Regions from separate parts of the Rhodopseudomonas julia genome, predicted to be linked through region 2. Evidence: riboswitches for the same ligand, from Rfam matches in the RefSeq annotation. Region 2 holds a riboswitch; the other holds the start of a gene.

Region 1 (15,447 bases), 680 kb from region 2:
CAGGGTGCCGCTGCCGATGACCAGGCCTGCGCTCAACTGGTAGGCGGCCTGAAGCCTCGCCGTATGACCTGCCTCGGCAACCGCGGCGAGCGCCATCATCACACCGAGATGGGTGGCGGCGAAAGTGAGCGCATGCAGGATCTGCAAGGCGAAGGCCCATGTGACGTCGGTCGCAAAGGCAAAGAGCGACCATCGCAGAAGCGCCCCCGTGGCACCCGCAATGAGGAAACGTCGTGCGCCCCAGCCGACGAAATGCCTTGCGAACCAGAACAACGCGATTTCGATGACGACGCCGAGCGACCATAGCGCTGCGATGACGATGTCGGAAAAGCCGAGCGAGCGCCAATAAAGGCTGCCGAAAGCGTAATAAGCGCCGTGACTGCCGGTCACGAGACTGGCCGCAGCGATGGTCAGGACGAGGCGCCGATCCCGCGGGACGCCGATCATGCCGCTGCCCTTGGCGAGCTTGGCGGCCCGCCCGACGAGCGGCAAAGACAGGGCGGCAAGAATCCCGAAAGCGAAGGCTGCGAGCTGCAGCCCGTAAACGGCATCGACCGAAACGCTCGAGATGATCTGCCCGGCGGCGAAATTCCCGACGATGAACGCGACCGATCCCCACAGCCGGATGCGCCCGTAATCATTGCCGTGCCGGCGCACGCCCGTGAGCGCCACGGCGTCCCCCAGAGGGATGAGCGCGTTCCAGAAGATGAGAGCGGCAGAGGAGATCAACAGCAGCGCCGCAGCACCTCCGACGAAGTTGAGCGCGAAGAAGACGATGGTCGCGACGCCGGCATAGAGTGCTGCGGCGACGCGCAGTTCGCCGAGACGATCGGCTGCCGCGGCAAGCGTCCCGCTCAAGACCGCACGCACGAGCAATGGCAAAGCAACGGCTACCCCGATCTGTCCGTCGGAGAGGCCTTGCGCTTCGAGCCAGACCGGGAAGAAAGGTAGATAAACGCCGAGCGCGAAGAAGACCGCAGCAAGGAACCCTGCGCTCTTCAGTCCGAAAAGGCGTCGTGCACGGCGCTTGCCGTCGTCATTAGCTCTTTCTAAGCTCTTCGGGTCCATCTTCGGACCCGTCAACGCGATTGCGTTCTGGAAGAGGAAGAGGCATGGCGCGCCTGATCGAAAAGGGCCTGACGGACATCGAATACGAGACGATGCTGTCGGCGCTGACCAGCACGTCCAAGGGACGCGCTTTCCTCGAGGAGTATGTGCGCCGTTCGCGTCGCACCGAAACCCGCTCGCTGATGACCGCGATGACGCGGCTTGCGACGAATGTCAGCACCCTGCGCACCCAGTTGAAGCCGAGCCAGATCGCGCGCGAATTGACCCGAATTGCAGGCGAGGTGCCGCCGGGACGGGCGCGCCAGGATCTGATGGTGCTCGCCGCGGGGCTGCACGATGCAGCGCCCGATGCGGCGGCGACCGCCGGACAGACCGCGGACATCCTTGAGCGACTGAAGCAGTTCCGCCCCTTCGGCACCGCTTCGGAGGAAAGCCGGGACGACCGCGACCGCGCCTCGGAGGAAAATCACTAAGCCGCCGAGCGATAGCGGGCGAGCGCCTGCGCCAGGACCGCGTCGTCGACATTGCCACCTGAAAGAACCAAAACGACGACCGTTCCGCGCACATCGACAGAGCCTGAAAGCAACGCCGCAAGCGCGAGCGCGCCACCGGGCTCCAGCACCAGCCGAAAACGCTCGTAAGCAAAGGCGATAGCATTAAGAGCCGCATCGTCGCTCACGGTGCGCGTTCCCGACAAACGCTCCCGATTGATGGTGAAGCCGATCGCCCCCGGCGCGGGCGCCAGCAGCGCATCGCAGACGGAGCCGCTGGTTCGCTCGTTGCTGACGATCTCGTCGGCGGCCAGAGACCGGCCATAATCGTCGAAGCCTTCTGGCTCCATGGCAAGGACGCGACAGTTCGGGGCACGCTCGGTGACCGCAAGCGACACGCCGGCGGCAAGTCCGCCCCCGCTGCAGGGCATCATGACGACGTCTGGGACAAGCCGCATATTGGCAAGTTCCGAAACGATCTCGAGCCCGATCGTTCCCTGCCCGGCGATGACCTTGGTGTCGTTGTAGGGGTGGATGAGGAACCCGCCCTCACGGCGAATGACATCGGCAAGCACTTCTTCGCGGTCTTCGCTGGCACGGTCATAGGTGATGATGCGGGCACCGGCCGCGCGCGTGCGATTGACCTTCACCACCGGTGCGTCTTCCGGCATGACGATTGTCGCCGGAACGCCAGCAAGGCGCGCGGCCTCCGCAACGCCCTGGGCGTGATTGCCCGACGAACAGGCGACCACACCACCAGCAGCGGCATCGCCCGCCGCCATCAGCGCATTATAGGCGCCGCGAAACTTGAAGGAGCCGGTCCGCTGCATGCATTCCGGTTTCAAGAAGACGCGGGCGGCGAATTGCTCCGACAAGGCTGGCGCAGCAATGAGAGGCGTGCGCATGGCTCGGCCTTGTAGGCGAGTGGCCGCAGCCTCGATATCGTTGAGAGAAACCGGCAGGGTCATGGATCGCCCTTAAGGCCTTTTTCGTCCTCTTTGAAGAGGTAGAAAAGTCTCGTATCCGCTATTCTGCAGCTTCAGGCAGCGAGCTGGCAGTCGGGCCCCTGTGCCTTGACGAGGTTCTCCCGGAATTCTTGCACACTCGCATCCCAGCTGAAGCGCGTCGCGTAAGCGCGCGCCGCCTCTCCCGAAAGATCCAGGCACTGAAGCGCCGCAGCCCGCAGATCCTGGCTCAAAGCCCCGATCTCCGGTTCCACGATCACATCGTTTGGGCCGGTGACGGGAAATGCCGCCACCGGCAAACCGGAGGCGAGCGCTTCGAGGAGGACGTTCCCGAACGTGTCCGTCAGGCTCGGAAAGACGAACACGTCGGCGGCCGCATAGGCACGGGCGAGGTCCTCGCCTTCCAGGGCTCCAAGGAAATGCACGTCCGGATGGCGCGCCTTCAGATCGGCGAGAGCCGGTCCGTCGCCGACCACAACCTTGGAACCCGGCAGATCGAGCGAGGTGAATGCCGCAAGGTTCTTTTCCACCGCAACACGTCCGACATTCAAAAACACCGGGCGCGGCAATCCGAGGTCGGCCCCTGGACGCGGATGGAAAAGATGCGAATCGACCCCGCGCGACCAGCGCATGAGATTGTGAAAGCCACGTGCAGTCAGCTCGGCCTCGAGAGAGGGGGTCGCGACCATGCAGCCGGCGGCGGCATTGTGGAACCAGCGCATCATCCCATAGAGCGCCCCGAGCGGAACGGGCGCTCGCGCACGCACATATTCGGGAAACTTGGTGTGATAGCTCGTCGTGAAGCGCTGTCCTGTCTTCAGACAATGGCGTCGCGCAAGGAAACCGAGAGGCCCCTCGGTGGCGATGTGAATGCAATCGGGGCGCGCCGCCTCGATCATCCGGCCGACGCGCGTCTTCGTCGTCACGGAAAGGCGGATGTCCGGATAGGTGGGCATCGGCAGCGTGGAAAAGCGTTCGGGCGCGATCACGGTGACCTCGTCCCCGCCCTCACTCAGAATGTCGACGACCCGCTTGAGCGAGCGCACAACCCCGTTGACCTGGGGGAACCAGGCGTCGGTTACGATGACAAGCCTCATCGGGTCATGCTCAGGCAGCAACCGGTGTGGGAGCGTGATGCGGCTCGTTCAACGTGGCGGCCCGCATCATTTCCGACCAGCGGATGATCTCCATCCGACCGTCATGATGTTCCGCAACCGCCGTGCAGCTTTCGACCCAGTCACCGCAATTCACGTATTTGACGCCATTGCTGTCGTCTCGAATGGCCGCGTGATGGATATGCCCGCACACGACCCCGTCGGCGCCCTGGCGTTGCGCTTCGGCCGAGAGTGCTTCTTCGAACGCACCGATGAAGTTCACGGCGTTCTTGACCTTCAGCTTCGCCCACGCCGACAGCGACCAGTAGGAAAAGCCGAGCGCGCGCCGCATCTGATTGACATAGGTGTTGACGCCGAGAGCCGTGACATAGGCCCAGTCACCCAGGAAGGCGAGCCATCTGGCGTGGCGTACGACAACGTCGAACTGGTCACCGTGAATGATCAGGAAGCGGCGCCCGTCGGCCGTCTCGTGGATGACGCTGTCGCACACTTCGATGCCACCGAAATGGCTGCCGAGATAGCCGCGCAAGAATTCGTCGTGGTTGCCCGGGATATAGACGAGTTTGGCGCCCTTCCGGCCCTTGCGCAGAAGCTTCTGCACCACGTCGTTGTGGTGCTGGGGCCAGTACCAGCCTCGGCGCAGGCGCCAGCCATCGACGATATCTCCCACGAGATAGATCGTCTCGGCGTCATGCACCTTCAGAAACTCCAACAAGAGCTCGGCCTGGCATCCTCGCGTGCCGAGATGAATGTCGGACAGAAACAATGTCCGGAAATGATTTGGCGGAGCCATCGCCGTGCTTCCCATGTCTTTCAGGCATGAAAAACCCGATTCAGGTATCAGTTGTGTGACATTGGTCGACGCAAAGCTGCGGCAGGGCGTCCCGCGCTGGAATGAAGAGCCGCCTCCCCTAGGAAACGACAACAAAGACAGGAGAACGTCATGGATCTCGGCATCGAAGGACGCACAGCCGTCGTATGCGCCTCAAGCCGCGGGCTGGGCAAAGGCTGTGCGGAAGCACTCGCCAAAGCCGGCTGCCGGCTCGTGATCAACGCGCGCAACGAGGCAAGCCTGGAGGAAGCGGCAAGCGATCTCCGCCGTTTGGGCGCGGACGTCACCACGGTCGCCGCCGATATCAGCAGCCGCGAGGGACAGGAACGTGTCCTTGCTGCGGCAAAAGCGGTGGATATCTTGATCAACAACAATGGCGGCCCGCCCCGGCGCGGCTTCCGCGAGTTGACCCGCGACGACATGCTCAAGGGCGTCACCCAGAACATGGTGACCCCGATCGAACTCATTCAGGCCGTCGCCGACGGCATGGTCGAACGCGGCTTCGGGCGGATCGTCAACATCACCTCCCTGTCGGTGCTGATGCCGATCCCGGGGCTCGACCTTTCCTCCGGCGCCCGTGCTGGTTTGACGGCCTTCCTCGCCGGTGTCTGCCGCGAATTTGCCTCCCACAACGTCACCGTCAACAACATCCTGCCTGGCAAGATGGACACGGACCGGCTTCGCGCGGGACTTTCCTGGCAGGCGAAAAAGGCTGGGATCAGCGAAGACGAAGCAGCAAAGCGCGAGGCTGCCGCAATTCCCGCAGGGCGCTTTGGAACGCCGGAAGAATTCGGCCAGCTCGCGGCGTTCCTCTGTTCGGCAAATGCCGGCTACATCACCGGGCAGAATTTCCGGGTCGACGGAGGTCTCCTCCCGACCGCCTTTTGAGCCCCGAAACGCACAGTCGAACGCTGCGAGGCATTTCGGGCGGATGGAGGCATACCGGCAAAAGCTGCGCTTTGATCTGCCGCAGCAACGAAAAAGGGGCCGGTCACCCGGCCCCTTCCGAATCCCAGGACTCCGACGAAGTCTCAGTATTTGGCGACGATCGGCTCTTCTGCGCGCGGGCCGCCGAACTTCATCTTCAAAGCCGCCGACAGGATGTGCACGGAGCCATCCGAAGTGCCGCTGAAAGGTCCGTTGGAGAGCGGGCCCCCGGCGGCCGCCGAAACGAGGTCCGTGTCATCGGCCATGATGTAGGAATAGCCGACGTCGAAGGAGAACCGCTCGGTCGCCTGGTAGCTCGCACCAGCGGAGAACCACCAGCGATCGTTGTCCGGCAGGCGGAAGGAGCGGTTGGCATTGTCGTTCGGCGACAATTCACGTGCCACGCCGGCTCGCACCGTCAGGTCCGGATTGACGTCATATTCGCCACCGAGGGCGAAATACCAGCTGTCTTCGTACTCGAAACCGAGCGGGATCTCCGCCGGCGCGCCGCTCAACGTGACGGTCTCGAAACGGCTCCAGTTCGCCCATTCGATGCCGGCCGTCAGCCGGAAACCGTCCATGATACGCTGACGCAGACCCACGCTCACTTTGTCCGGCAGATCGAAGCCGTCCGCTTCGACATTGAACGTGCCGATCTGGGTGACGAGTGGGCCCTCGATATCGTGATCGATGCGGGAGCGGTAACCGATACCAATCTCCGTACCATCCATCGGTTTGATCTGGATACCGGCGGTGACACCAAAACCAATATCGTCAGCATCGTCGAGAGCCGAGACGCCGAAGACAGGAAGAGCCTGCCCGGTCAGGCGGACATTGGCGTATTCCACGACGGCGCCGACGGCGACGGTGAGGTAATCATTGAACTGGTAGGCAACGACCGGGTTGGCTGCCATCGTAAAGACTTCGGTCGTGCCCGCGATACCGCTGCTGCGAATGAGCGAGTTGTAATCGTATTTCGTCGCAAGCCCGAAGGGCGCATTGATGCCGAGGCCGAGGATGACGTTGTCGTTCACCCGGTAGCCATAATAAGAAGCGGGCACCGCCGCGTTCTCGGCAATATCCCCTTCGTTCTGCGGGAATGGCGAGAGAACATCGACCTCCGACCGCGGCGCGATATAGGAAATCACGCTCTCGCTCTGGAAGCCCATTACGGCGCTCAAGGTCGCCGGGTTCCAGAACATCGAAGACAGGCTGCCGCCGGCGGCCATGCCTGCAAAGGCCATACCCTGGCCATAAGCACTCTGCTCACGCAGCGCGAATGCGCCCGCATGCGCCATGCTGGTCGTCGTCACCGCGACGAGTGCGGCGACGGCCACGCTATGGCCAAGATGCCTCTTCAGATTGTGCATTCGCTCCCTCCCCCGATTCGTATGGCTCATATGTGGCGGCACTAAGCCATGCGTCTTTAGGACAAGCAATCGCGGAACGCTGACACCCGACGTGCTCAGCGTCTTCGGTAAGCGATTGTGACAAAACCGCCACAATTGCCGTCGCGTAAGTCTAGTGAAGCAATATTTCTTCGAGTTCGGCGCGTTGAGCTCGCACATCTCTACGCTTCACCCAGAAGCGCCACACACATACAACTCGGGTCAGACAAGCCAGAAGTGCGCCGGCAAAGCGGCGCGCGGAATGCCTCACCGCGAGTGAGCGAATAACTTTCTCCCGATTGTCCGCTCGGCAGGACAGAGATGCGCTCTGTCGCCGCAAGGCGCATCGGCATGCTTTGGGAGGGCACTATCTCCGCCCTACATTGAGAACCGTTCTCAGTTTCCGTCATCACCGATGACGCTGGTTGGCGCCACTCCTCCCCCCTGGTTGGGCGCCTCGTCAATTTTCGGAGGTCACATTGACCCATCATCGCTTTTTCGGCCGGCTGGTTCCTGTGGAACTGGCGGCCGCTATCGTTCTCACGGCCGCAGCGTGCTTCAGCTTCGTCGGCCACTCCCACGCGGCCGAAGTTCCTGGGCCACTTGTGGAGGTCGACTGGCTCAAAGCCAATCTGGACCAGCCAGATCTCGTCATTCTCGATACGAGGGGCCAGGCGGACGGATCGGATCCTTACGCGGAAGGCCACATTCCGGGCGCCGTCAACGCACCCTATCCCGGTGGCTGGCGTGCGACGCGGGACGGCGTTCCCGGGCAGCTTCCGGAGCTTTCAGCTCTCGAAAAACATATCGGCAGTCTCGGTATCTCCGGCGACGAAACCGTCGTCATCGTTCCATCTGCCTCGAGCTCTAGCGAATTCGGCGGTGCCACGCGCATCTATTGGACGCTCAAGCTCGCCGGGCTCGATCATCTGGCCATTCTGAATGGCGGATACCGCGCCTGGAATGCCGACCCGAGCACCACGCTTGAGACGGACCAGCCCGATGTCGTCGCGGCCGACTTCAAGGCCAATCTGCGGCCGGAACTGCTTGTCTCGAGCGATGACGTCCGTTCGCATCTCGATGACGGCTCGACCGTTCTCCTCGATGGACGTCCGCCCGAACAGTTCAAGGGCAAGGAAAAGCACCCGGCGGCGAAGCGCTTCGGCCACCTCCCGGGCGCCATCAATCTCGACCAGTCGGTCTTCTTCGATCCAGCAACTGGCAAGCTCGTTCCGCAGACGGTCGCCGCATCGCTGCTGCCGGAGGCCGCGGCGCAGTCGAAGGCCGAGGTGGTGAGCTATTGCAACACCGGCCACTGGGCATCGATGAACTGGTTCGTTCTGTCGGAAGTTCTCGGCCACAAGAACGTGACGCTCTACGATGATTCCATGGTGGGTTGGACGGAAAATCCCGACAATCCGGTCGAGAGCGAGCGCAGCCGCCTCGACGACATCAAGGCCTGGTGGAACGGCAACGGCTGACCCCACCATCTCCCGTCTACGTCACAACCTGAGAGATTGAATGTCCGTCTCAGCTGAAACGGCGCGAGCGAGCGGAGCGCCCGCGTCCGCTGCCGAAATCGTCGCCGCGATCGACCGCTCCGCCCTCGCCTTCGCGGCCGCCGCCCTCCTCCTCGGCACGCTGATCATCGGCTACGAGGTCTCACCGAAGATGGCCTCGCTGTTCTTGATCGGCGCAGGCCTTGGCGCGGCGCTCCTTCATGGCGCCTTCGGCTTCACCGCCGGATGGCGCAATTGCGTGACCAAGAGCGATGGGCGCGGGCTCCGAGCCCAGCTCTGGGTGATTGCCTTCACGGCGCTCTTATTCATCCCCTTGATCAACGGGATGGTGCCTGGTTTGACCGTCCAGGGCGCGATCGCACCGGTCGGCACCTCGCTCATCGTCGGCTCATTCCTCTTCGGTCTCGGCATGCAGCTCGCCAATGGCTGCGGGTCGGGCACGCTTTTCACCCTCGGCGGCGGCTCGGGGCGGATGCTGATCACGCTCGTCGCGTTCATCATCGGCTCGGTCGTCGGCTCTATTCAGCTCCCCTGGTGGCTCGACCAGCCGGGCTTCGATCCGGTCAATCTCGCCGAGTTTTTGACCGTACCGGGCGCGATCGTCGCGATCTTCGTAGGTCTGGCGCTTGTCGGCGCCCTCACCTTCGCCATGGAAAAGCGGGCGAACTTCATGGCCCCCGCCAGGAAGCCCGGGCATTTCTGGCGCGGACCCTGGCCGCTTCTGTGGGCCGGTGGCGCACTCGTCGTACTCAACCTTCTGACGCTCCTCATCGCCGGCCATCCCTGGACGATCACTTATGGTTTCGCTCTGTGGGGCGCGAAGGCGGCGCAGGCGATCGGCATCGACATGTCGGCTTATGAGTTCTGGCAGTGGCCGAAAGGCGATCAGGCGCTGCACACTTCGCTTCTCGCCGATGTCACGTCGGTGATGAATATCGGTCTCGTGCTCGGCGCAATGGCGGCTGCGGCTCTTGCAGGGTCTTTCGCCAAGGCGCCTCTCCCGAGTGCGAAATCCGCGCTTGCCGCCGTCATCGGTGGGCTCTTGATGGGCTACGGCGCCCGCCTCGGCTTCGGCTGCAACATCGGAGCCTTCCTCGGCGGCATCGCCTCGGGCTCGCTGCATGGCTGGATCTGGTTCGCCTCGGCTTTCCTCGGCACCCTGATCGGCATTCGGCTGCGGCCGGCTTTCGGTCTGGCGAATTGAGGCGGTGATGGCGCGTTATCTTCTTTTCGGCTTCGTCACGCTCGGGCTGCTGCTCGTTCTTGCCGACCATCTCCTGTCGCCCCCTCTTAGTCAGAGCGGCACCAGCGACGTCGTGGCCTGCGCCCCTTGCGGCGCTCCCTGCCCTTCGACGCGATAAATCAGCGGCGGGCGGCGAGAAGCGCCGCCTCGCTCACTTCCGACCAGGGTTGCATCCGTGCCCGTGCGGAGCGGTAACTGTCGACGATCTCACCCGACACGCCACCGTCCTCGGCAAGGTCATCGAAGACCTCGTCGGACGCTTGCCGCGCGGCGCTCAGAAAATCGTCCGGGAAACGTCTGAGCACGACACCCTTGTCTTGCTTGAGCTGCTCGAGAGCTCGAGCATTCTCCCACTCGGCCTCGCCCAGGCCGCGGATATTCTCCACCGCGAGGACATGGCGCACGACGGCCTTGAGATCGTCCGGCAATGTCTGCCAGGCGGAGATCGAGACGAGGCCCTCACCGGTACCATTCGGCTCGTGAAAGCCGGGCCAGTAATAATTCTTGGCAACCTGCCAGAATCCCATGGCAAGATCCGACCAGGGCCCAAGAAACTCCGTCGCGTCGATCGTACCCGATTGCAGTGCCGGCAGGATCTCCGATGCCGGCAGCGACACGGGCGTCGCCCCAAGCCGGCGCGCGACCTCGCCACCGAGGCCCGGCATGCGGATCTTGAGGCCTTTGAAATCGTCGAGCGAGTTGATCTCGCGCCGATACCAGCCGCCCATCTGAAAGCCGGTGTTTCCTGCCATGAACGGCTTCACCCCGAAAGGACGATAGAGCTTGTCCCACAGCGCCTGGCCGCCGCCATGGTCGATCCAGGTGATATGCTCCAACGGCGTGAGGCCGAAAGGTGCCGCTGTAAAGACGGGAGCGACGTTCGCTTTGCCGGCCCAGAACAAAGAAGCGGTGTGCGCCATTTCCGCAGTGCCTTCAGACACCGCATCGAAGACAGCAAGTGCCGGGACGATCTCGCCGGCGGCATGCACCTGCACGACCATGCGCCCGCCGGACGCGATCTCGATATCGCGCGCGATCCGTTCCGCCGAAACGCCGGGACCCGGCAGGTTCTTCGGCCACGACGTGACCATCGACCATTCGATACGACTTTGCGCGATCGCCGGCCGGGCGAGTGCGCCGGCACCTGCAGCCACCACCCCTCCGGCAAGAAGGCTGCGCCGGCTCAGGGCGTTGCCAGAGCTCATCCGTTCCTCCATTGCCGGTAGAAATGGTGAACCGGTCCATGTCCTTTCCCGACCTCCAGGAGGTCCGCATTGATAATGGCGTTGTGGACATAGGCCTTGGCGGCATCGACCGCCTCCGGCAGGCCGAGCCCATTGGCAAGTCCGGCCGCGATGGCCGATGACAACGTGCAGCCCGTGCCGTGCGTATTCTTGGTTTCGATGCGCGGCGCGCTGAACCAATGGGCCGCGTCGTCGACCCACAACAGATCCGCGGCTTCGTCGCCATTGCCATGCCCGCCTTTGAGAAGGACAGCCCCGGCGCCGAAATCTGCAAGCGCCTTCGCCTGTCGCAGCATGGCGTCGGCATCTTGCGCGAGTTCCTCGTCGAGAAGGCGCGCCGCTTCCATCAGATTGGGCGTGATCACGGCGGCAAGCGGGAAAAGTCTCTCGCGCAGGCTCGTGACCGCCTCATCGGCGATGAGCGGATCGCCGGAAGCGGCAACCATTACCGGGTCGAGCACGACGGGGCCGGGCTCCCAACGCGTCAGACCCTCGGCCACCGTCTCGATGACCTCAGGCTTCGAAAGCATGCCGATCTTGGTCGCCCCGACCGCAAGATCGGAGAAGACCGCATCGATCTCGGCCGCCACGAAATCCGCGGGCACGTCATGAATGGCTCTCACACCACACGTGTTCTGGGCGACCAGCGCCGTGATCACCGTCGCGCCGTAGACGCCGAGCGCGGAAAAAGTCTTGAGGTCGGCCTGGATGCCGGCGCCGCTCGTCGGGTCCGTTCCTGCGATCGAAAGTGCGATGGCAGTCATTGTGTGTCCTTCGCTGTACGAATGTGTTCCAGAAGCGTCCGGGCGGCGGCTTGTGGGTCGTCGGCGCCCATGATGGCAGATACGACGGCAACGCCCTCGGCCCCGGCAGCGATGCATTCCGCGGCATTGGCAGTGCCGATCCCCCCGATGGCGACGGAGCGAAGCCCGACGGCTCGCGTGACCGCGGCGAGACCCTTCAGCCCGATGGCAGCCCCGGCATTGGGCTTGGTGGCCGTCGTGTAGACCGGCCCGACCCCGATATAATCGGCGCCGGCGAGAGCGTCTCGGGACGCCTCGTGTTCCGACGCATTGCCGACGGAAATGCCCAGGATCCGTTCCTCGCCGATCAGCCGCCTTGCATCGGCGCCATCCATATCACTCTGGCCGAGATGCACACCGTCAGCCTCGGCCGCGAGGGCCACATCGATGCGGTCATTGACGATGAGCGGCACGCCCGTGGGCTGCAGCAAGGCCTTGAGCCGGCGCGCAATGGCAACGAGCTCGCGCGTGCCGGCATCGGGATCGCGCAGCTGCACCAGCGTCACGCCGCCTTCAACGGCCGCAGCGACCGTCTCGAAGAAATCGCGCGAACCGCAGAGCTTCGGATCGGTGACGAGGTAAAGCGAGAGATCGAAGGGATGGCGCATCATTCGGCCTCCCCGCTTCCGGCTCCGATAGCGCAATGGGCAGCAAGAAGATCCTTGTCCATGCGGAAAAGCGCGTCGCAAAGCTCTGCCGGCAGATGCCCGGGCCCGTTGTCGCATCGCTCCCCGGCGATCCGCCCCGCGGCAGCATAAACGGCGAGCCCAGCGGTGGCCGCTGCAAGTGGCGGCCGCACGGCCGAGAAAGCGGCGACGCAGGCAGACAGTGCACAGCCGAGGGCGGTTGAGCGCGGCATGAGCGCATGCCCGCCGGTGACCGAAACCACCTCTTCCCCATCCGTCGCGTAATCGGTCGTGCCGGTGACGGCGACGACACTTCCCGATGTCCGCGCCAGCGCCTTCGCCGCCTCGACCGCCTGGTCGGACCCGGCCAGAGAATCGACACCCTTGCCGAGTGCGCCGGCCTCGCCTGCAAGGCTCATGATCTCGCTCGCATTGCCGCGCACGATCGTCGGCCGCAGCGACAAAAGCGTGCTCGCGGCCTCGCTTCGATAAGGCGTCGCGCCCGTCGCCACCGGGTCGAGCACCCAGGGCTTCTGCTGCTCCCCCATCGCCTCGGCCGCCTTTTTCATGGCGCGCAGCCAGGCAGGCGACAACGTTCCGATATTGACGACGAGCGCATCCGCGAGCTTGGCGAAATCGCCGACCTCTTCCTCGGCATGCACCATAGCCGGCGATGCCCCGAGTGCGAGGAGCGCGTTGGCGGAGACGCTCATCGAAACGAAATTGGTGATGTTTTGGACGAGAGGCTGGCGCGCCCGGAGATCCGTCAGCGCCACAAAAACCTCGTCGATCGTCATAGCCATTGAATTCTCCCACTTCGGACCCGGCCCGAAGCGGAAGCAAATGAACGACGAGGATTTCTCGGCATCATCCCATCCCTCCGCCGGTGTTAACCGGATCAGGTTCGAGGGGTTGGCCGGATCGCCTCTCAGCCGCCCGCAGATTGCAGCGGCACCCCCTGAGACGCCTCCCGATCTAGTGGTCTGTGAGGCGCTTTGCAAGCATCGGCGGCTTGGCACTTGCCGGGACCGGACAGTTGCGGTTTTCTCCGCGCCAAGGAGACAGCCCATGACCCCGTTTTTCGTACTTATCAAATGCCAGCTCGGCCAGGCCTACCAGGTCGCCACCGCCTTGGCCGATGCCGAGATCGCATCCGAAATCTATTCCACAGCAGGCGATTACGACCTTCTGGCGAAATTCTACCTGAACCCAGACGATGACATCGGCCGCTTCGTTCAGGAGAAAGTGCACGTCATCGAGGGCATCCAGGACACAAAAACGATTCCCACCTTCAAGGCATTCTGAGGCTCATCCGCCTCAACCCTGCGGCGTCGACAACTTGCGCATCTTTCGCCGCTCCAGCCCCAATTGGTGCTCGCGGTAGATGATGAAGATGCCGGCAGCGATGACGACCGCGCCGCCCACGGCGACGTTCATTCCCGGGATCTCATTGAAGAGCAGATAGCCGGCGATCGTGCCCCAAATCATCGAGGCGTACTCGAAAGGCGCAATCGTCGACGTCTCGGCATGACGATAGGCGGCCGTCAGGGTGATCTGCCCCAGGCCGCCGAAGAGCCCGCAGAGGGTCAGAAGGATCATCTCTTCCCTATCGGGCATGACCCATCCGAACGGGATGGTCAGAAGCGCCACCACCGTGCACGTCACCGAAAAATAGAAGACGATGGCGGAGGTCGATTCCGTCGCCGTCATCTTCCGGATGAGGATCGCGACCACCGCCGTCAGCACCATGGAGCCGAGCGCGCAGAGCGAACCGACGAACTCGCGTCCGCCGAGTTCACCGCTCGACAGAAGGTCGAAGCGTGGCCACAGCACGATCATGATGCCGACGAAACCGACCGCCACGGCGGTCGAACGATAAATGCGCACCGTTTCGTGAAGGATCACTGCGCCTAAGACGACGATCATCAAAGGCGCGCCATAGCTGATCGCCATGGATTCGGGCAGCGGCAAACGCTGGACGCCGGCAAACCACAGCATCATCGTCGTCACCCCGATGAGGCCGCGACGGGCATGGCTCCAGGGATCCTTGGTGCGCACCGCCTCTTTGAGCTTGTTCTGCCAGGCGAGCATGCCGAGAAGCGGAACGAGCGCAAAGGCGGAGCGAAAGAACACGATCTCCCCGGTCGGCACGCGCTCGCCGACGAGCTTGATGCATGAAAGCATGAGCGCGAAAGCAATGGTCGAGCTGACCTTGAGAATGATGGCACGGGTCGCTGTGGTCACGATGGGCCACCGCCTCGGCTCTGCCGCGCTCTACGCCGGCAGTCCGCTTCGTCTTTGGTCACCCTAGCCTCGTTGTCCGGGGAGCGCCGCCTTCGCGGCTTGAATGGCATTCCACACCCGCAGCGGTGTCGCCGGCAGGTCGAGATGGCGGATCCCGTACTCTCGATAAAGCGCATCGACAACGGCATTCATGACCGCGGGCGTCGCCCCGATCGTTCCCGCCTCGCCGGCACCTTTGATGCCCAAAGCATTGTGCGTGGAAGGCACGTTGCGCGTCTCGAAATGGAAGGAGACAGTGTCCCAGGCGCGCGGCATGGCATAGTCGCTGAAGCTTGCCGTCAGAAGCTGCCCGTCTTCGTCATAGACCGTGTTCTCCAGAAGCACCTGGCCGATGCTCTGCACCACACCGCCATGCACCTGGCCCTCGAGCAGCATGGGATTCACGGTGACCCCAAAATCATCAACGATGGTGTAGCGTTCGATGCGTGCGCTGCCCGTCTCCGGATCGATCTCCAATTCGCAGACATGCGTGCCGTTGGGGTAAGTGGCTTCCGCCTGCTTGAATTCCCCGACGGCGGCCACCTTCTCCCGGTCGCCCGCTTGCGCCGCGAGATCGGCGAAGGAAATCGTCCGGTCGGTCCCGACGATCCGCGCCTCTCCGGCGGCAAGCTCGATATCGCCCGCAGCCGCTTCCAGCGCATCGGCCGCCAGATCCTTGAGCTTTTCCGCAAGATTGTCCGATGCGATCCGCACGGACGGACCGCCGAGCGGGATGGAACGTGAGCCGCCCGTGCCGCCGCCGGTCTCCAGCGCATCGGTATCGCCCTGATGCACCCGGATCTGATCGAGATCGAGGCCGAGCCGCTCGGCCACGAACTGGGCATAGGCCGTGCGGTGTCCCTGCCCGCTCGCCTGCGTGCCGATGAAGAGCGCCACATGGCCGTCGTCTTCGAGAACGACCTTCGCCGGTTCGGAGCCGGC
Region 2 (15,447 bases):
ACCTGTATTACGGCGAGCCTGCGGTCGTTAAGTACTGAGCCTCTCTCTGGCTCTGCTCCAGGAACGGGTCGGCTTTGCCGGCCCGTTTCGCGTTCTGAGCCCGTTTTTCATCCCGCACGGTAGAGGCCGTGATGCGCAGGCCATCTTCAGCCCGGGGAGGGCGGCAGGCGGCTCGGGGACAGGAACGCCGCGAGGCGCCATGCCGCCAGCGTCGACAGGCCGGCGACGGCTGAACAAGCCCGCACGATCGACCACGTCTCGATTGCGTGAAGCGGCATTTGCAGCGCGACCAGAGGCGAAATCGCGAAAAAGACGATGGCAGGGGCGAGAAGTCCCAAAAGGCCGAAGGCGAGTGCCAGTTTTGCCAGAAGGCTCGCCAAAAGAACTAGAAATACGACGATCAGGACAAGCGCGATGAGCCGCTCGGTGAGGGGCGGCGTGCGCCATTTCCAGCTTACCGGATCATGCAGTTCCGCCACTGCGGCGCCGCATGCCAATGCGGCGGCCGAATAAAGCAGGAGCGTCACGCCGCTCGACATCTCGTCTTCCCCAACCCGCGTCTCTGCCACCTCGACATGGTGAGATCGACGCTTCCCCGACGACCGTCTTTTGAAAACTCATTCTCAATATTGAGGCAAGCGCGCAACAGGCATAGCTGGTCTCCGTCTGCCCACAATAAGTCGGTTGCGTTGGGGTACCCATTTCTGTAAAGGCGGCGGCGGGACACTCCGCCCCAACGCGGAGCGCCTATCTGAAAGGGTAGACTGACATGACAATGATCTCGCAGCCGGCAGAGCGCCCGGCCAATCCCCGCTTTTCTTCTGGCCCGACTGCCAAGCGCCCCGGTTGGACGCTTGATGCACTTTCCGACGCCTTCCTCGGCCGTTCGCACCGCTCCAAGGGCGGCAAGGCCAAGTTGAAGCAGGCGATCGAAGAAACCCGCGAAATTCTCGGCGTTCCCGCCGACTATAAGATCGGCATCGTGCCGGCCTCCGATACCGGCGCCGTGGAAATGGCGCTGTGGTCGATGCTGGGTGCGCGTGGCGTCGACGTTCTTGCCTGGGAGAGCTTCGGCTCCGGCTGGGTGACGGACGTCGTCAAGCAGCTGAAGCTTGAAGATACGCGCACGCTCAAGGCCGAGTATGGCGCGCTCGTCGACCTCGGCGAGGTCGATTTCGCGCGTGACGTGGTCTTCACCTGGAACGGCACGACGTCTGGTGTGCGCGTGCCCGATGGCGAATGGATCCCGGCCGACCGCGAGGGGCTGACGATCTGCGACGCCACCTCCGCCGCCTTTGCGCAGAAGCTGCCGTTCGACAAGCTCGATGTGGTCACCTTCTCCTGGCAGAAGGTTCTGGGCGGCGAGGCGCAGCACGGCATGCTGATCCTGTCGCCGCGCGCGGTGGAGCGGCTCGAGAGCTATACGCCCGCCTGGCCGATGCCAAAGATCTTCCGCATGGTGAAGGGCGGCAAGCTCAACGCCGAGATTTTTGAGGGTGCGACGATCAACACGCCCTCGATGCTTGCCGTGGAAGATTATCTCGACGGGCTCGCCTGGGCCCGTTCCGTCGGTGGCCTCAACGGCCTCGTCTCGCGTGCCAACGCAAATTTCGCCGTCATCTCCGACTGGGTGGCCAAGACCCCCTGGGTCGATTTCCTGGCGCATGAGCCGGCGATCCGCTCCAACACCTCCGTCTGTCTCGTCATCGTCGACGACGAGGTGAAGGCGCTCTCCGAGGCCGAGCAGGCAGCCTTTGCCAAGGCGCTCACTGCCCGTCTCGACAAGGAAGGCGTCGCCTTCGACATCGGCGCCTATCGCGATGCGCCGGCCGGCCTCAGAATCTGGTGCGGCGGCACGGTCGAAAAGGCCGATCTGGAAAAGCTGACGCCCTGGCTCGATTGGGCCTTCGCGACGGAAAAGAGCGCGCTCAAGAAAGCCGCCTGAACCTTTCTTCGCCTGCGGGACAAGCGCCCGCGGGCGCTTCCCCGATGTTTCACGAATTTACCGGCCTTCCGGCGTGGCGAAATAACCACCGCTGCAGGCCTCGACGAGGATTTTCGCCATGAGCAAACCCCGCGTACTCATTTCCGATGCCCTTTCCGAAACCGCCGTCGCCATCTTCCGCGACCGCGGGGTAGAGGTCGATTTTCAACCCGCCCTCGGCAAGGACAAGGATGCTCTTATCGCCGCCATCGGCGAATATGACGGTCTCGCCATTCGCTCCGCCACGAAGGTGACCGACAAGGTGATCGCCGCCGCCAACAAGCTGCGGGTCATCGGACGCGCCGGCATCGGTGTCGACAATGTCGACATCCCGGCGGCGACCGCCAAGGGCATCATCGTGATGAACACGCCTTTCGGCAATTCCATCACCACGGCCGAGCATGCGATCGCCATGATGTTCGCCTGCGCCCGGCAGATCCCGAAGGCCGACGCCTCGACCCAGGCCGGCAAATGGGAGAAGTCGAAATTCATGGGCGTCGAGATCACCGGCAAGACGCTCGGCATCATCGGCTGCGGCAATATCGGCTCCGTCGTGGCACGACGCGCGCTCGGGCTTTCCATGCGTGTCGTGGCCTACGATCCGTTCCTGTCGGAAGATCGGGCGGCCGATCTCGGCGTGGAAAAGGTCGAACTCGACGAGCTTTTCCGGCGTGCCGATTTCATCACCCTGCATACGCCGCTCACCGACCGGACGCGCAACGTCATCAGTGCCGAGGCGATTGCCAAGATGCGCGACGGTGTACGCATCATCAATTGCGCGCGCGGCGGGCTGATCGACGAGCAGGCACTGCGCGATGCGCTGGACAGCGGCAAGGTCGCGGCGGCCGGCGTCGACGTGTTCGCCCAGGAGCCGGCGAAGGAAAACGTCCTCTTCGGCGCACCCAACGTCGTGTGCACGCCGCATCTTGGAGCTTCCACAATGGAGGCGCAGGAGAATGTGGCGCTGCAAGTCGCCGAGCAGATGGCCGATTACCTGACGACCGGCGCGGTGACGAATGCTCTCAACATGCCGTCGATTTCGGCTGAAGAGGCGCCGCGGCTCACGCCCTTCGTCAAGCTTGCCGAGCAGCTCGGCTCTTTCGCCGGTCAGCTGACAGAAACGGGCGTGCGCCGGATCCGCATCGAATATGAAGGCACCGTCGCTGGGATGAACACCAAGGCGCTGACCTCGGCGGCGCTGACGGGCTTCCTGCAGCCGCTCCTGCAGACCGTCAACATGGTCTCCGCGCCGGCCGCCGCCAAGGAGCGCGGCATCCAGGTGGAAGAGACGCGGCGCGAGCAGCACGGCGCCTACGAGACCTATATCCGCCTCACCGTCGTGACCGACAAACAAGAGCGCTCCGTCGCCGGTACCGTCTTCGCCGACGGGAAGCCCCGCATCATCCAGATCAAGGGCATCAATATGGAGGCGGAGCTGTCGGAGCGGATGCTCTACATCACCAACAACGACAAGCCGGGCTTCATCGGCCGGATCGGTTCGCTTCTCGGAGAGAACGGCATCAACATCGCCCGCATGCAGTTTGGCCGCGACTTCGAGGGTGGCAACGCGATTGCCCTCGTCTCTGTCGACCACGCGATTTCGCCGGAGCTGATGGAGGCGATCAACCGGATCGAGAACGTGCAGCAGGTGAAGCCGCTCGTCTTCTGACGAGCTTCCATGATCGATCGGCGGTCGGCTCGGCCGGCCGCCGTCATTCAGAGCCGGCGCCGCGATGCGGGGTCCGGCTCTTTTGTTGACCGCAGGCCCCCGTCGCGGGCGGCGCTCGTCGCCATGCCCTGCACCTCAGACAGGGCCGCCATCCGCTGCGACGCTTGACGGAAGGGGCCAAAGCAGGGCACTCGCGATAGGAATTCCTGAAAGACGCTGGACGCAGAAAGGCCTCGTGTCATGGCCAATGTGGTGGTTGTCGGCTCGCAATGGGGCGACGAAGGTAAGGGCAAGATCGTTGATTGGCTGTCGGAGCGCGCCGATGTGGTGGTGCGGTTTCAAGGCGGCCACAATGCCGGTCATACGCTCGTCATCGATGGGGTGTCGTTCAAGCTGAGCCTGTTGCCCTCCGGAGTGGTGCGGCCGGGCAAGCTTGCCGTCATCGGCAATGGCGTGGTGCTCGACCCGCACGCCTTGATTGCCGAGATCGATCGGCTCGCCGAACAAGGCGTGACCGTCACACCCGAGACGCTTCGCATCGCCGACAATGCGGCACTCATCCTGTCGCTGCATCGCCGCCTCGACGGGCTCCGGGAAAACGCCGCGGCGCCTGAGGCCAAAATCGGCACGACGCAGCGCGGCATCGGGCCGGCCTATGAGGACAAGGTCGGCCGGCGCTCGATCCGGGTCATGGATCTTGCCGAACCGGAGACGCTGCCGGCCAAGATCGACAGACTTCTCGTCCACCACAACGCCCTTTTGAAAGGTCTCGGCGAACCGGAAGTGTCGCGCGAAGACATTCTCGCCGAGCTCGAGGAAGTGCGCGAACGGGTCATCCCGTTCTGCGATACCGTGTGGGCACTGCTCGATAAGCGGCGCAAGGCCGGCGACCGCATCCTTTTCGAAGGCGCGCAGGGTGCGCTCCTCGACATCGACCATGGCACCTATCCCTATGTCACCTCCTCGAACACGGTGGCAGGACAGGCCTCGGCCGGTTCCGGTATCGGGCCTTCGGCTCTCGACTATGTGCTTGGAATCACGAAGGCCTACACGACCAGGGTCGGGGAGGGGCCGTTCCCGACCGAAGACAAAGGCGAGATCGGCAATTTCCTTGGCGAGCGCGGCCGTGAATTCGGCACCGTCACGGGCCGCAAGCGGCGTTGCGGCTGGTTCGATGCGGCGCTCGTGCGCCAGACGGTCAAGGTTTCCGGCATCGACGGCATCGCCTTGACGAAGCTCGACGTGCTCGACGGCCTCAACGAGATCAAAGTCTGTGTGGGCTACGAGGTGGATGGCCGCCGCGTGTCTTGGCTGCCGGCGGGCGCTGCGGCGCAGGCGCGGCTGAAGCCGATCTACGAAAGCCTCGAAGGCTGGCAGGAATCGACAGCCGGCGCACGAAGCTGGGTCGATCTTCCGGCTCAGGCGGTGAAATACGTCCGGCGCATCGAAGAACTTATCGAAGCTCCGGTCGCTCTTCTGTCGACGAGTCCAGAACGAGCCGATACCATCCTTGTCCGTGACCCATTTCAGGACTAAGCCTTGCCGTTAATCCACGGTTACACAGTTCTTCAAGCGTTATGCCCGATTACGTAGCGATCCTTAAACGCTCCATCGCCAGTCTTCCCGACGACGGGCCGGACATGCGCCAGGCGGTCTATGACCGCGCCCGCTCTGCGTTGGCGCGCCAGCTCACCGCCGTGGAACCTCCGCTGCCTCCGGAAGATATCGAAGGGCATCATGCGGCGCTCGAAGACGCGATCGCCGTCGTGGAGGAGGATTTCGCGGCCGAGAGTGCCGGTGTGCAGGAGCCCGACGAGGAGCCGGCACCACCGCCGCCTCCACCCCCTCCGCCACCACCTCCTCCTCCGCCGCCACCTCCGCCCCCGCCTCCTGCAAAAGAGGCGCCTCGGGCGGAGCCGCCGCACGCCCGGGCTGTGCCCCAGTATGGGGAGCGTGACCTTCGCGGTGGCGATTCTGTGGGAGGCGATTCTTCGGCAAGCCGGGAGCCGAAGCGACCGGATGCTGCGGCCGGGGCCGGTCCAGCTGGCGCGCCCGTGCCGAATGTGACGTCAGAGGGCAAAGACACTCACGCCCAGGACGCTCGAATTCAGGACGGCGATACTGAGGATGCGGCACCTTCTGCCCGCACGTCGCGGTGGAAGAAGGAGAAGAAGCCGAAAGCCAGGGACGAGGCCGTGGTGACACCGCGGCATGACGACGGCTCGGAGAAGGTGCGGACGTCGCGCGCGCCGGCGATGATCGCGACCATTCTGGTTTTGTTGATCGCGCTCGGCATCGGGGCGGTCGTCTATTCGCAATGGGATACGATCGTCACTGCGTATGACGATATCTCCGGTCAGGTTTCCTCCGACGAAACGGCACAGGGCACGGCCCCGGGAAGCGCTGAGGACGACACATCCTCGTCGCCTCTGACGGGTCTCATCGAGAGCCAGGGCGAGCGCGTGGAAGGCAAGGACGAGGATCGTCTCCTCTCCGGACCGGAAGCCGATACGCCGGGTGCTGGGCCTTCCACGAGCCAGGAAGAGCCGATGGATGCGCCTCTCGACGGCGCGCCGAGCGATGAAGGTCTGCCTGACGACACGGGCGAAGCAGACGGTGCTGGCCTGCCGGCCGACGAGACGCCGCCGGCGACGCCAGGGACGCCGGACGAACTCTCCGAGACGGCGCCGTCCAACGGTGATGCCGCGGGACAGGCCGCGAGCGGTTCGCTCGTCGGGCAAAGGGCGATCTTCTACGAGCAGGGAGCCGACGGTGCCGCCGGCAAGGCGGTGAACGGTGCCGTGTCGTGGTCGACAGTCCAGCGCGATGACGGCGGTTCTGCCATCCAGGCGAAGATCGACGTGCCGGAGCGTGACGCCGAGGTGACGATCACCATCTCCAAGAACAACGACGTCGCTCTGCCGGCGAGCCATCTCATCGAGATCGCCTTCTCCGGTGCGCTCGATGACACTGCGGCCGTGCAACGTGTGCCGGCTTTGGTGATGAAGCCGAACGAGCAGGCACGCGGGCAGCCGCTCGCGGGTGCTGCCGTCGACGTGACCGGTGATCTCTACTGGATCGCGCTGTCCGACACGCCCGATCAGGTGGAGCGCAATCTGGAGCTTCTGCGCAGCGGTTCCTGGTTCGACCTGCCGATCCTGTTCGAGGGCGGCAAGCGGGCCCTGATCACCTTCGAGAAGGGCATTCCGGGCGACAAGGTGTTCGAGAACGTGATGCAGAGCTGGGGCGATTCCTGATCGCCCCAGCCTGCCTGGTCGTTACCGAACGGGCCTTTACCGAACGGCCTGGGCGTAGCTTTCCAGCTCCGGCACAGTCTCGATCAGTCCCTGGTCCTTCATGAATTCCGCGAACCGCTGATAGCGGCCGGCGTCGAACGCCCCGGGGCTTTTCGAAAAGCGCGCCACCGTGTCCATGAAGGCGCGGCGGTTGAGCTCGTCACCGAGATCGGGATGCGCCTTCGCGAAGATCTCGAGAGCTTCCTCGGGATGGTTGGTGAGATAGAGCGTGGCGCGCTCAATCGCCTTCAGGAAGCGCGGCAGCCTGTCGTCGTCGAGCTTGTCGGAACGCGCGATGAAGATGAGTTCATCATAGGGCGGCACGCCGTGCTCTTCGGGATAGAAGGCGCGGCCGGGCTTGCCTTCGATGTCGAGCTGATTGAGTTCGACATTGCGGAACGCGCCGATGACGGCATCGACGCGCCCGGCGAGCAGGGCCGGCGACAGAGCGAAGTTGACGTTGACGAGCTCGACATCGTCGAGGGTCACGCCGCTTTCTCCGAGCATCATCTTGAGGAGCACGTCCTCGAAGCCTCCGACCGAGAAACCGACCGTCTTGCCTTTGAGGTCGGCGAGCGTCGTCACATCGCTGTCTTCCAGAACCACGAGCGAGTTGAGCGGCGTTTCGACGAGCGTTCCGAAGCGCGTGAGCGGCAATCCCTCGGCAACCTGAAGATAGAGGTTGGGCTGGTAGGAAATGGCGATGTCGCCTTCACCCGCCGCCACGAGACGGGGCGGAGCGCTCGGATCGGCCGGCGGGATCATTTCCACATCGAGGTCCTCCTCGGCGAAATAGCCTTTTTCTTGTGCGACGACGAGCGGTGCGTGATCGGGGTTCACGAACCAATCGAGCAGCACCGTCAGGTGGTCTGCAGCCGCGGCGGGGGAGGCGGTCAAGATGAGCGCCAGAAGCGTCAGGCGCAGGCGGTCGAACATGCTCATTTCCTCTCTTTTGGGATCGTCTCGGGTTTTGGGGATCGTCTCAGGCTGCGCGGGCTTCTCCCGGCACCCAGCCGAGGAGGCGGCGCAGGATGAGATCGATGAGCGCACGCAGCAGGATCGCCATCGCGGCGAGAAGGAAGAGGCCGACGAAGACGCGGTCGGTCTGCATGCGGGCATTGGCCTGCAGCATGACGAAGCCGAGGCCGGCGGACGCGCCGACCCATTCTCCGACAACGGCGCCGATCGGGGCGATCGCCGCGGCGACCCTGAGCCCGGAGGCAAGGGCAGGCAGGGCTGCGGGAATGCGGATGTAGCGGAAGGTGTCGCGACGCGAGGCGCGGTTGAGCCTTGCGAGGGCGAGAAGGCCCGGATCTGTGCGCTTCAAACCGTCGGCAAAAGAGGTGGCAACCGGAAAATAGATGATGAGCCCGGCCATCACGACTTTGGACGCCATGCCGAAGCCAAACCAGATGACGAGAAGCGGCGCGATGGCGAAGACAGGAAGCGCCTGGCTCGCCGCCAGAAGCGGCATGGCGAGCCTTTCAAGCGCCGGTGACGCGACGACCAGGATTGCCGTCAGCGCGCCGACCAGCGCCCCGACGATGAGCCCGATGACGATTTCCGTCGCGGTGACGGCGGCGTTGCCGAGATAGTAAAAGGGGAGGGCGGAGAAGGCCGCCACGAGGTCGCTCGGCGCTGGCAGGATAAAGCGCGGCACGCCGGTTGCGCGTACGAGGCCTTCCCAGACGGCCAGAAGCGCGATCGCGATTGCAACACGGATTGCGAGAATGCCCAGCACGCGCCCCTTTCATGGCAGAGATCATGCGTGCTGGAGAGACTGAGGCCCGTCCCTTCGCCGGCATGATCCGGATCAGGTTCAAAGGGTTCGGCCGCCATCACGGCCATCTCAGCGCGGTTTGTCCGCACACCCCTCGGAAAGGTCCACCATAACTCTCCGGCCGATGCTTGCAAGCCGTCTAACCGTCGTCCCATGGTCGTCTGTGGGGCCCCAATGGGTGACAAGTTTGCCGCGGAGGGATAGAGGCGGGGAAATGCGTGTCCTCTTTGCCCCTTTTCGTTGGCTCTTCGATCAACCTTACCTGCTCTTGACGCTGACCTCGCTCTTCTGGGCCGGCAATGCCGTGGTCGCGAGGGCGGTGATTGATGATTTCTCACCAATTCTCTTGGCGCAGCTGCGCTGGGGCGGCGCGGCGCTGTTGATCCTGCCGTTCGCGATGAAGACCCTGCGCGCGGATTGGCCGGTGATCCGCCGTCATCTCGGCGTTCTGACGCTGATGGCTTTGTGTGGCATCACGCTCTTCAACACGCTGCTCTACTGGGCTCTTGAATATACGACGGCGCTCAACGTCGTGCTTCTTCAGGCGACGACGCCGCTTGCCATCGCCTTCGTCGTTTTCATGCTTTTCCGCGAGCGGCTCACCTTCGGCCAGCTTGCCGGGATCGTCGTTTCCCTCATCGGCGTGGTGGTCATCGTTTCGCGCGGCCAATTGCAGGTGCTGGCGCATCTGCGGCTCAATCCGGGCGACGTGATCATGCTGATCGACGTCGTCATCTATGCCACCTATTCCGCCCTCTTGAAGCGGCGGCCGCCGCTTCACTGGCTGAGCTTTCTGGCGATTACGGTGGGGTGGGGGGCCATCATGCTCCTGCCGGCAAGTGCGCTCGATCTCATGCGCGGCGGCCATGTCGACATCAATGCGGCGAGCCTTGCGGCACTCTTCTACGTCGCCGTCTTCCCCTCGGTGCTCGCCTATATCTGCTTCAACAGGGGTGTCGATCTCATCGGTCCGAACCGTGCGGGCCCCTTTTTCCATCTGGTGCCGCTCTTCGGCGCCATTCTCGCCGTCTTCGCCCTCGGGGAGAGTTTTACCTACGCCCACGCCTTCGGCGGCGTGTGCATTCTCGGCGGCGTCTTCCTGGCGAGCCGCAGGCAGCGCCTCAAGAAACGGGTGGAGCCGGAGAGAAGCCTCCCCTAGAGCTCGTCAGATGAAAGCCGAAACCCTCCCTGCAGGATCTTCTCCTGCCGCGTCCGCTGAGACCTCTCTCGACCTTGGCAGCCTGACGCTTCTCGTCCTTTTGTCGATCCTCTGGGGCGGGTCGTTCCTGTTCATGCGCGTCGCTGGAGCGGAAATTCCGGTCTTCACGCTCGTGCTCCTGCGCGTCGGTATCGCCGCTGCCGCGCTCTGGGTCGTCATCATCGCTTCGGGCCGGCGTCTGCCGAGCCGGGGTGGGATTTATCTGCGCGCGCTTTTGATGGGGTTTCTCAACAACGCCGTGCCGTTTTCGCTGATCACCTTCGCGACGGTCGAAATCGGTGCGGGTGCCGCCTCCATCCTCAATGCGACGACGCCGATCTTCACCGTTCTCATCGCGCATCTTCTGACGGCGGACGAGAAGATGACGACGAACAAGGTCGCTGGCGTCGTTCTGGGCTTCCTGGGTGTCGCGGTGATGATCGGCCTGCCGGCCCTGCGCGGCCTGTCGGCCGACTTTCTGGCCGTTCTGGCGATGCTTGCCGCGGCGACGTCTTACGGGTTTTCAGCGGTCGTCGGAAAGGGATTTCGGGCGACCGATCCTGTCGTTTCGGCTGCCCTGCAGCTGTCCGCATCGACCCTTCTCATGGTGCCGGTGGCGTTCCTGGTCGACCGCCCCTTCGCCATGGCGATGCCGGACATGGCCGCGATCCTTTCGATCCTCGGCCTGGCACTCCTGTCGACGGCCTTCGCCTATGTGCTGTTTTTCCGGATTCTGGCGCGTGCCGGCGGGACGAACGCGATGCTCGTCACGCTTCTCGTGCCGGTGAGCGCGGTGACGCTCGGCGTCGCACTTCTTGGGGAAAGCCTGTCGGCGGGGCAGTTCGCCGGCATGGCCATGATCGGCGCAGGGCTCGTCGTCCTGGACGGGCGGGCCCTGCGGCGGCTGCGGCGCGGTTAGAGCGTCTCATCTTTTGAGCGAAACATTTTTGTTTCGCGTCGGAGGGGAGCTGCGCCTCAAGCGTCGGCGAGGAGGCGTTGCTGGGCGCCGCGGTCGCGTTCCTTGGAGGCGCGGATCATCGCCTTCTGCACCTTTTCGAAGGCTCTGACCTCGAGCTGGCGCACACGCTCGCGCGAGACGCCGAACTCGCCCGAAAGTTCTTCGAGTGTCAGCGGCTCGTCGGAGAGACGACGCGCCTCGAAGATCCGCCGTTCACGCTCGTCGAGCACCTCGATCGCGTCCTTCAGCATGGCGCGGCGCTGATCGAGCTCGTCCTGGGCAATGAGGTTCGTCTCCTGGCTTTCCGTCTCATCGTCGGACAACCAGTCCTGCCATTCGCCGCCTTCGCCTTCATTGGCGCGGATCGGGGCGTTGAGTGAGGCATCGCCGGACAACCGCCGGTTCATGGAGATGACCTCCTCCTCGCTGACATTGAGCCGCTTGGCGATATGTGCCACCTGTTCGGGCTTCAGGTCGCCTTCCTCGAGCGCCGAAATCTGGCTCTTCGCCTTGCGCAGGTTGAAGAACAACCGCTTCTGATTGGCGGTCGTGCCCATCTTCACGAGCGACCAGGAGCGCAGGATATATTCCTGGATCGCGGCGCGGATCCACCACATCGCATAGGTGGCGAGACGAAAGCCCTTGTCCGGCTCGAAGCGCTTGACGGCCTGCATCAGGCCGACATTGCCTTCCGAAATGACCTCGCCGATCGGCAGGCCATAGCCGCGGTAGCCCATGGCGATCTTGGCGACGAGACGCAGATGGCTCGTCACCAGACGATGCGCTGCATCGCGGTCGTCATGCTCCTGATAGCGCTTGGCGAGGATGTATTCCTCTTGCGGCTCGAGCATGGGGAATTTGCGGATCTCGTCGAGATAACGAGACAAACCGCCTTCGGCGGTGGATACGACGGGGATGTTGCCTGTGGCCATCGGGATTGCCTGTCATCAGAAGAGTCGACACCGGGAGGCGCCGCGGAGCGGCCGCATCCTGTGCACTCGTGGATTGTCTTGGAGCAGAGCTTTCGACCCCGCCTGTCTAACTTTTGTCACGTCCTGGCTTGCGTCAAGCCTATCACGCCTCTCGCAATGCTGCCTAATTACGGCCTTGTAAGGCTTCAGAAGGCTTTCTTAAGGCGCTCAGAAGTGTCTCGAAGTCGCTCGGCAGTGCCGAATGGAAGAGCACGGTCTCGCCAGTTTCGGGATGACGAAAGCCGAGCGTGCGGGCATGCAACGCCTGGCGGGCGAGGCTGCCAAGGGCCTCGGCCGCATCCGCGGGAAGCTTCACCACCTTCGACTGAAAGCCCGAGCCGTAAAGTCCGTCGCCCAGAAGCGGATGGCCGATATGCGCCATATGCACGCGGATTTGATGGGTGCGTCCGGTCTCGAGGCGGCAGGTGACGAGGCTTACGAGCCCGTCCTGGAATATTTCTTCCACCCGGTAATGCGTGACGGCATGGCGGCCGCCGCGGCGGACGGCGCGTTTTTCACGGTTTTTCGTATCGCGGTCGAGAGGAGCGTCGACCGACCCGGCGCGCAATTGCGGCACACCCCAGACGAGAGCCCAATATTCCCGCTTCAGCGGGCCCTCGCGGCCGTGATCGGCAAATTGTGCCGAGAGATCGCGATGCGCGACATCGTTCTTGGCGATCACCAACAGGCCGCTCGTGTCCTTGTCGAGGCGATGGACGATGCCCGGACGGCGAATACCACCGATGCCGGAAAGCGTGTCGCCGCAATGGTGGAGGAGGGCGTTGACGAGTGTCCCGTTGTGAGCGCCGGGCGCGGGATGAACGACCATGCCCGCCGGCTTGTCGACGACGACGAGATCATCATCCTCGTAGACGATCGCAAGCGGGATCTCTTCCGGCCGCGGGGTGGCTTCTTCCGGCTCCGGTAGGCCCACTTCGATGGTCTCTCCGGGTTTGACCCGGTAGTTCGGCTCGTCTAATTTCCGCGCGCCGACGCGGACATGGCCGTCCTTGATCAAAGCCTTGAGGCGGCTGCGCGACAGACGATCGGCGCGGGCAGCCAGAAAGGCATCGAGGCGCAGGCCGGTTTCGTCCGGCTCCACAGTGTAATCCAACACGCTTTCGTGATCCTTCATGACGCCTCACGCATCCGCCAAAGAGCGCCCCGGAAAACTGCCGCCGGTTGGCGACGACGACGAAAAGCCTCTCGATCCGGCCGCAGAAAGAGTGCGCCGGCGGCTCGTCCGCCTGTTGATCGTTTCGTTCGGGACCATGGTTTTGGGCTTTGTCGCCGTGTTCGGCGCAATAGTCTACAAGCTCGGTCTCTTTGGCTCCCCGCCAGGAACCGGGCCGAGCATTGCCGAGGTGCGGCTGCCGGTGGGATCCACCGTCACGTCTGCCGCGCTTGACGGCGACAACATCCTTCTGCGGATCAGCGAAGCGACGCGGGGCGACGGCCAGGAGGGTCGGGGCGAAGAGCTTCTCGTCCTCGATGCGGCGAGCGGCGAAATCCTGCACCGTGTCAAATTGCTCCCGGGCGACTGATCGAGAGTCTGCGAGAGCGGTTGGCTGGGGGCAGGGGCTACGTTTGCCGGAATAGGCGGCAAGAACTGCAGGTGGCAGAAACCACACGCGCCAAGCCCCAATGGCGCGCCGCGGCTCCTGCGCCTTGCCGTGCCGTTGTTGTTTTGCTCCTGGCGCTGCTTTGAGTGTTTCGCACCTTGGGGCGCGTTGAGTGTGTCGCACCTTGCAGCGTTGGCGGGGGAGCGAGCCTTTTGCCGTGATTTGCGGCATTCTATGTGGCGCCTCGTCCGCACAACGGGCCGGGTGGATCGGACGCTGTCCGGCTCGCATGCGGGATTTTGATTTCTCGTCTTCTCGCCTCTTGCATCGCCGCGCGGGTCATGCCACATAGCGCCTCCGATGCTTCGTGCGGGCGCTTTCGTCTGCCAGGCTGACGCCGCTGCTCCCTTCGTCTAGCGGTCTAGGACGCCGCCCTCTCACGGCGGAAACAGGGGTTCGATTCCCCTAGGGAGTACCAGCGCCGCAATCAGCTTTGATGCGGGTGGTTGTTGTCGGCTTTCGCCTCGACAATCAGAGCTTTGCCAATCAGAGTTTTGCGCCGTCAGTTCGGATTTTCGGACCTCAGGCCACCCTTTCCCTTACGACGTTCATGCGCCTTCGAATCTGGCTTGTGCTTCATGAGCTGAGCTGGGTGCGAGGCCGCAGAGGTGGCGGCTTCACCGGAGAGCGCATCATGGTTTCCGGAACGGTCTCCGGGACTGCGCGCCCGGTGCTTTGCCCCGGGATCCGCCCGGCGTGAGCTGGCTGTGTGCGGCGGTGCGGCACGTGGGGAGGCGCGGACGGCCTTGCTCCCTTCAACAATCGAGCGACGACTGTTTGAAAGAGTGCCGTTCGAGCGTCGTCGCAGACGCGGCCTTCACAAGTCTGGCGGCCCAGCTTTCCAGGGTTTGTCAGGCCTTTCGCCTCTGTCCGCGGCACGCTCTGTTGGAAAGTTTCGTAAAATCCGGCTTCGAAAAATCACTAGGGTCTCAGGAGTGAAACGAACTCCTTGAAGGGTGAGACCTCGGATGAACGAGCAAGTCCCGATTGATGACCGCAACTCGGCTTCAGCGTCGACAGCGGCCTCCGGAAAAGGTGGAATCCCCGGCTGGTGGATCACCATTTTCCTCTTCTGGCTCGGTTGGGTGTTCATGTACGCCGACCGAACCGTCCTCAGCCCAGTGATGCAGGACATACAGAACGAATTCGGCCTAAATGGGACCGAATTGGGCCTGATCAGTTCCCTGTTCTTTCTGGCTTATGCCGCCCTGCAAATCCCGGCCGGCATCCTCGGCGACCGGATCGGTCGCAAGAAGGTTCTCGTACCAGGCTTTCTGCTCTTCGGCGTCTTCACCGCCGTCAGCGGTATGGTCAAGACGTTCCCGCAGCTCATCGCCGCACGGATCATCACCGGGGTGGGCGAGGGGACCTATTACGGCCCGCAATACGGTATCTCTTCCGAGCAGATCCCGCAGAAATTCCGCTCCCTCGGCAGCGCCATCATCAATTCCGGCATGGCCTTCGGCATTGCGCTCGGACTGATGATGTCGAGCTGGGTGGCTTACACGCTCGATCTCGGCTGGCGCATGCCGTTTTATGTGCTCGCCGTCCTGACCCTGATCACGGGCGTGTTGATCTGGATTCTGGTCAAGGAGCGTCCCCGCGCCGCCAGCGCCGAGGGCAAGTCGCAAGGTTCGTCCTTCAAGTCGCTGATCAAGAACCGCAACCTCCTGCTTACCTATCTGATGGTGTTCTGTTCGCTGTTCGGGTTCTTCATGATCCTGACCTGGCTGCCGTACTACCTGCAGACAGAGCGTGGCATTCCAGCCGAAAACATCGGCAACATCGCCTCGCTCGTGGCCTGGGTGTCGATCCCCGGGGGCCTGCTTTTCGCCCACATCTCCGACCGGCTCGGCAAGCGTCGTCCGCTGGTTCTCGTTCTCGTCCCGATCGCGGCCATCAGCCTCGTCTCGATCGCCTTCCTCGACGATGTGAACCAGATGATCGCGGCGATCTGCGTCTACGGCTT

What was found. Region 2 has a riboswitch for thiamine pyrophosphate ahead of J2R99_RS09935 (ABC transporter permease). Riboswitches for the same ligand answer to the same signal wherever they lie in the genome.
Region 1: linked by a shared signal. The riboswitch ahead of thiM (hydroxyethylthiazole kinase) and the one ahead of J2R99_RS09935 (ABC transporter permease) in region 2 are both predicted to bind thiamine pyrophosphate.

What each region holds. Positions count from the first base shown of each region.
Region 1 is NZ_JAUSUK010000002.1:835,015-850,461, reverse strand. It holds gene J2R99_RS13225 (MFS transporter) at 1-1,083, opposite strand, end outside; gene J2R99_RS13220 (hypothetical protein) at 1,113-1,541, shown strand; gene J2R99_RS13215 (threonine ammonia-lyase) at 1,538-2,464, opposite strand; gene J2R99_RS13210 (glycosyltransferase family 4 protein) at 2,599-3,621, opposite strand; gene J2R99_RS13205 (UDP-2,3-diacylglucosamine diphosphatase) at 3,632-4,432, opposite strand; gene J2R99_RS13200 (SDR family oxidoreductase) at 4,583-5,359, shown strand; gene J2R99_RS13195 (OmpP1/FadL family transporter) at 5,503-6,768, opposite strand; gene J2R99_RS13190 (sulfurtransferase) at 7,266-8,267, shown strand; gene J2R99_RS13185 (YeeE/YedE family protein) at 8,308-9,510, shown strand; gene J2R99_RS13180 (hypothetical protein) at 9,518-9,667, shown strand; gene J2R99_RS13175 (TRAP transporter substrate-binding protein) at 9,669-10,754, opposite strand; gene thiD (bifunctional hydroxymethylpyrimidine kinase/phosphomethylpyrimidine kinase) at 10,751-11,557, opposite strand; gene thiE (thiamine phosphate synthase) at 11,554-12,207, opposite strand; gene thiM (hydroxyethylthiazole kinase) at 12,204-13,025, opposite strand; TPP riboswitch at 13,081-13,191, opposite strand; gene J2R99_RS13155 (Lrp/AsnC ligand binding domain-containing protein) at 13,291-13,527, shown strand; gene J2R99_RS13150 (DMT family transporter) at 13,540-14,466, opposite strand; gene J2R99_RS13145 (xanthine dehydrogenase family protein molybdopterin-binding subunit) at 14,530-15,447, opposite strand, start outside.
Region 2 is NZ_JAUSUK010000002.1:157,679-173,125, forward strand. It holds gene J2R99_RS09900 (outer membrane protein) at 1-38, shown strand, start outside; gene J2R99_RS09905 (hypothetical protein) at 147-539, opposite strand; gene J2R99_RS09910 (phosphoserine transaminase) at 770-1,945, shown strand; gene serA (phosphoglycerate dehydrogenase) at 2,064-3,653, shown strand; gene J2R99_RS09920 (adenylosuccinate synthase) at 3,894-5,189, shown strand; gene J2R99_RS09925 (hypothetical protein) at 5,231-6,910, shown strand; gene J2R99_RS09930 (ABC transporter substrate-binding protein) at 6,947-7,891, opposite strand; gene J2R99_RS09935 (ABC transporter permease) at 7,932-8,690, opposite strand; TPP riboswitch at 8,723-8,834, opposite strand; gene J2R99_RS09940 (DMT family transporter) at 8,944-9,888, shown strand; gene J2R99_RS09945 (DMT family transporter) at 9,899-10,846, shown strand; gene rpoH (RNA polymerase sigma factor RpoH) at 10,903-11,817, opposite strand; gene J2R99_RS09955 (RluA family pseudouridine synthase) at 11,981-12,991, opposite strand; gene J2R99_RS09960 (hypothetical protein) at 12,990-13,400, shown strand; tRNA gene J2R99_RS09965 (tRNA-Glu) at 13,821-13,896, shown strand; gene J2R99_RS09970 (MFS transporter) at 14,447-15,447, shown strand, end outside.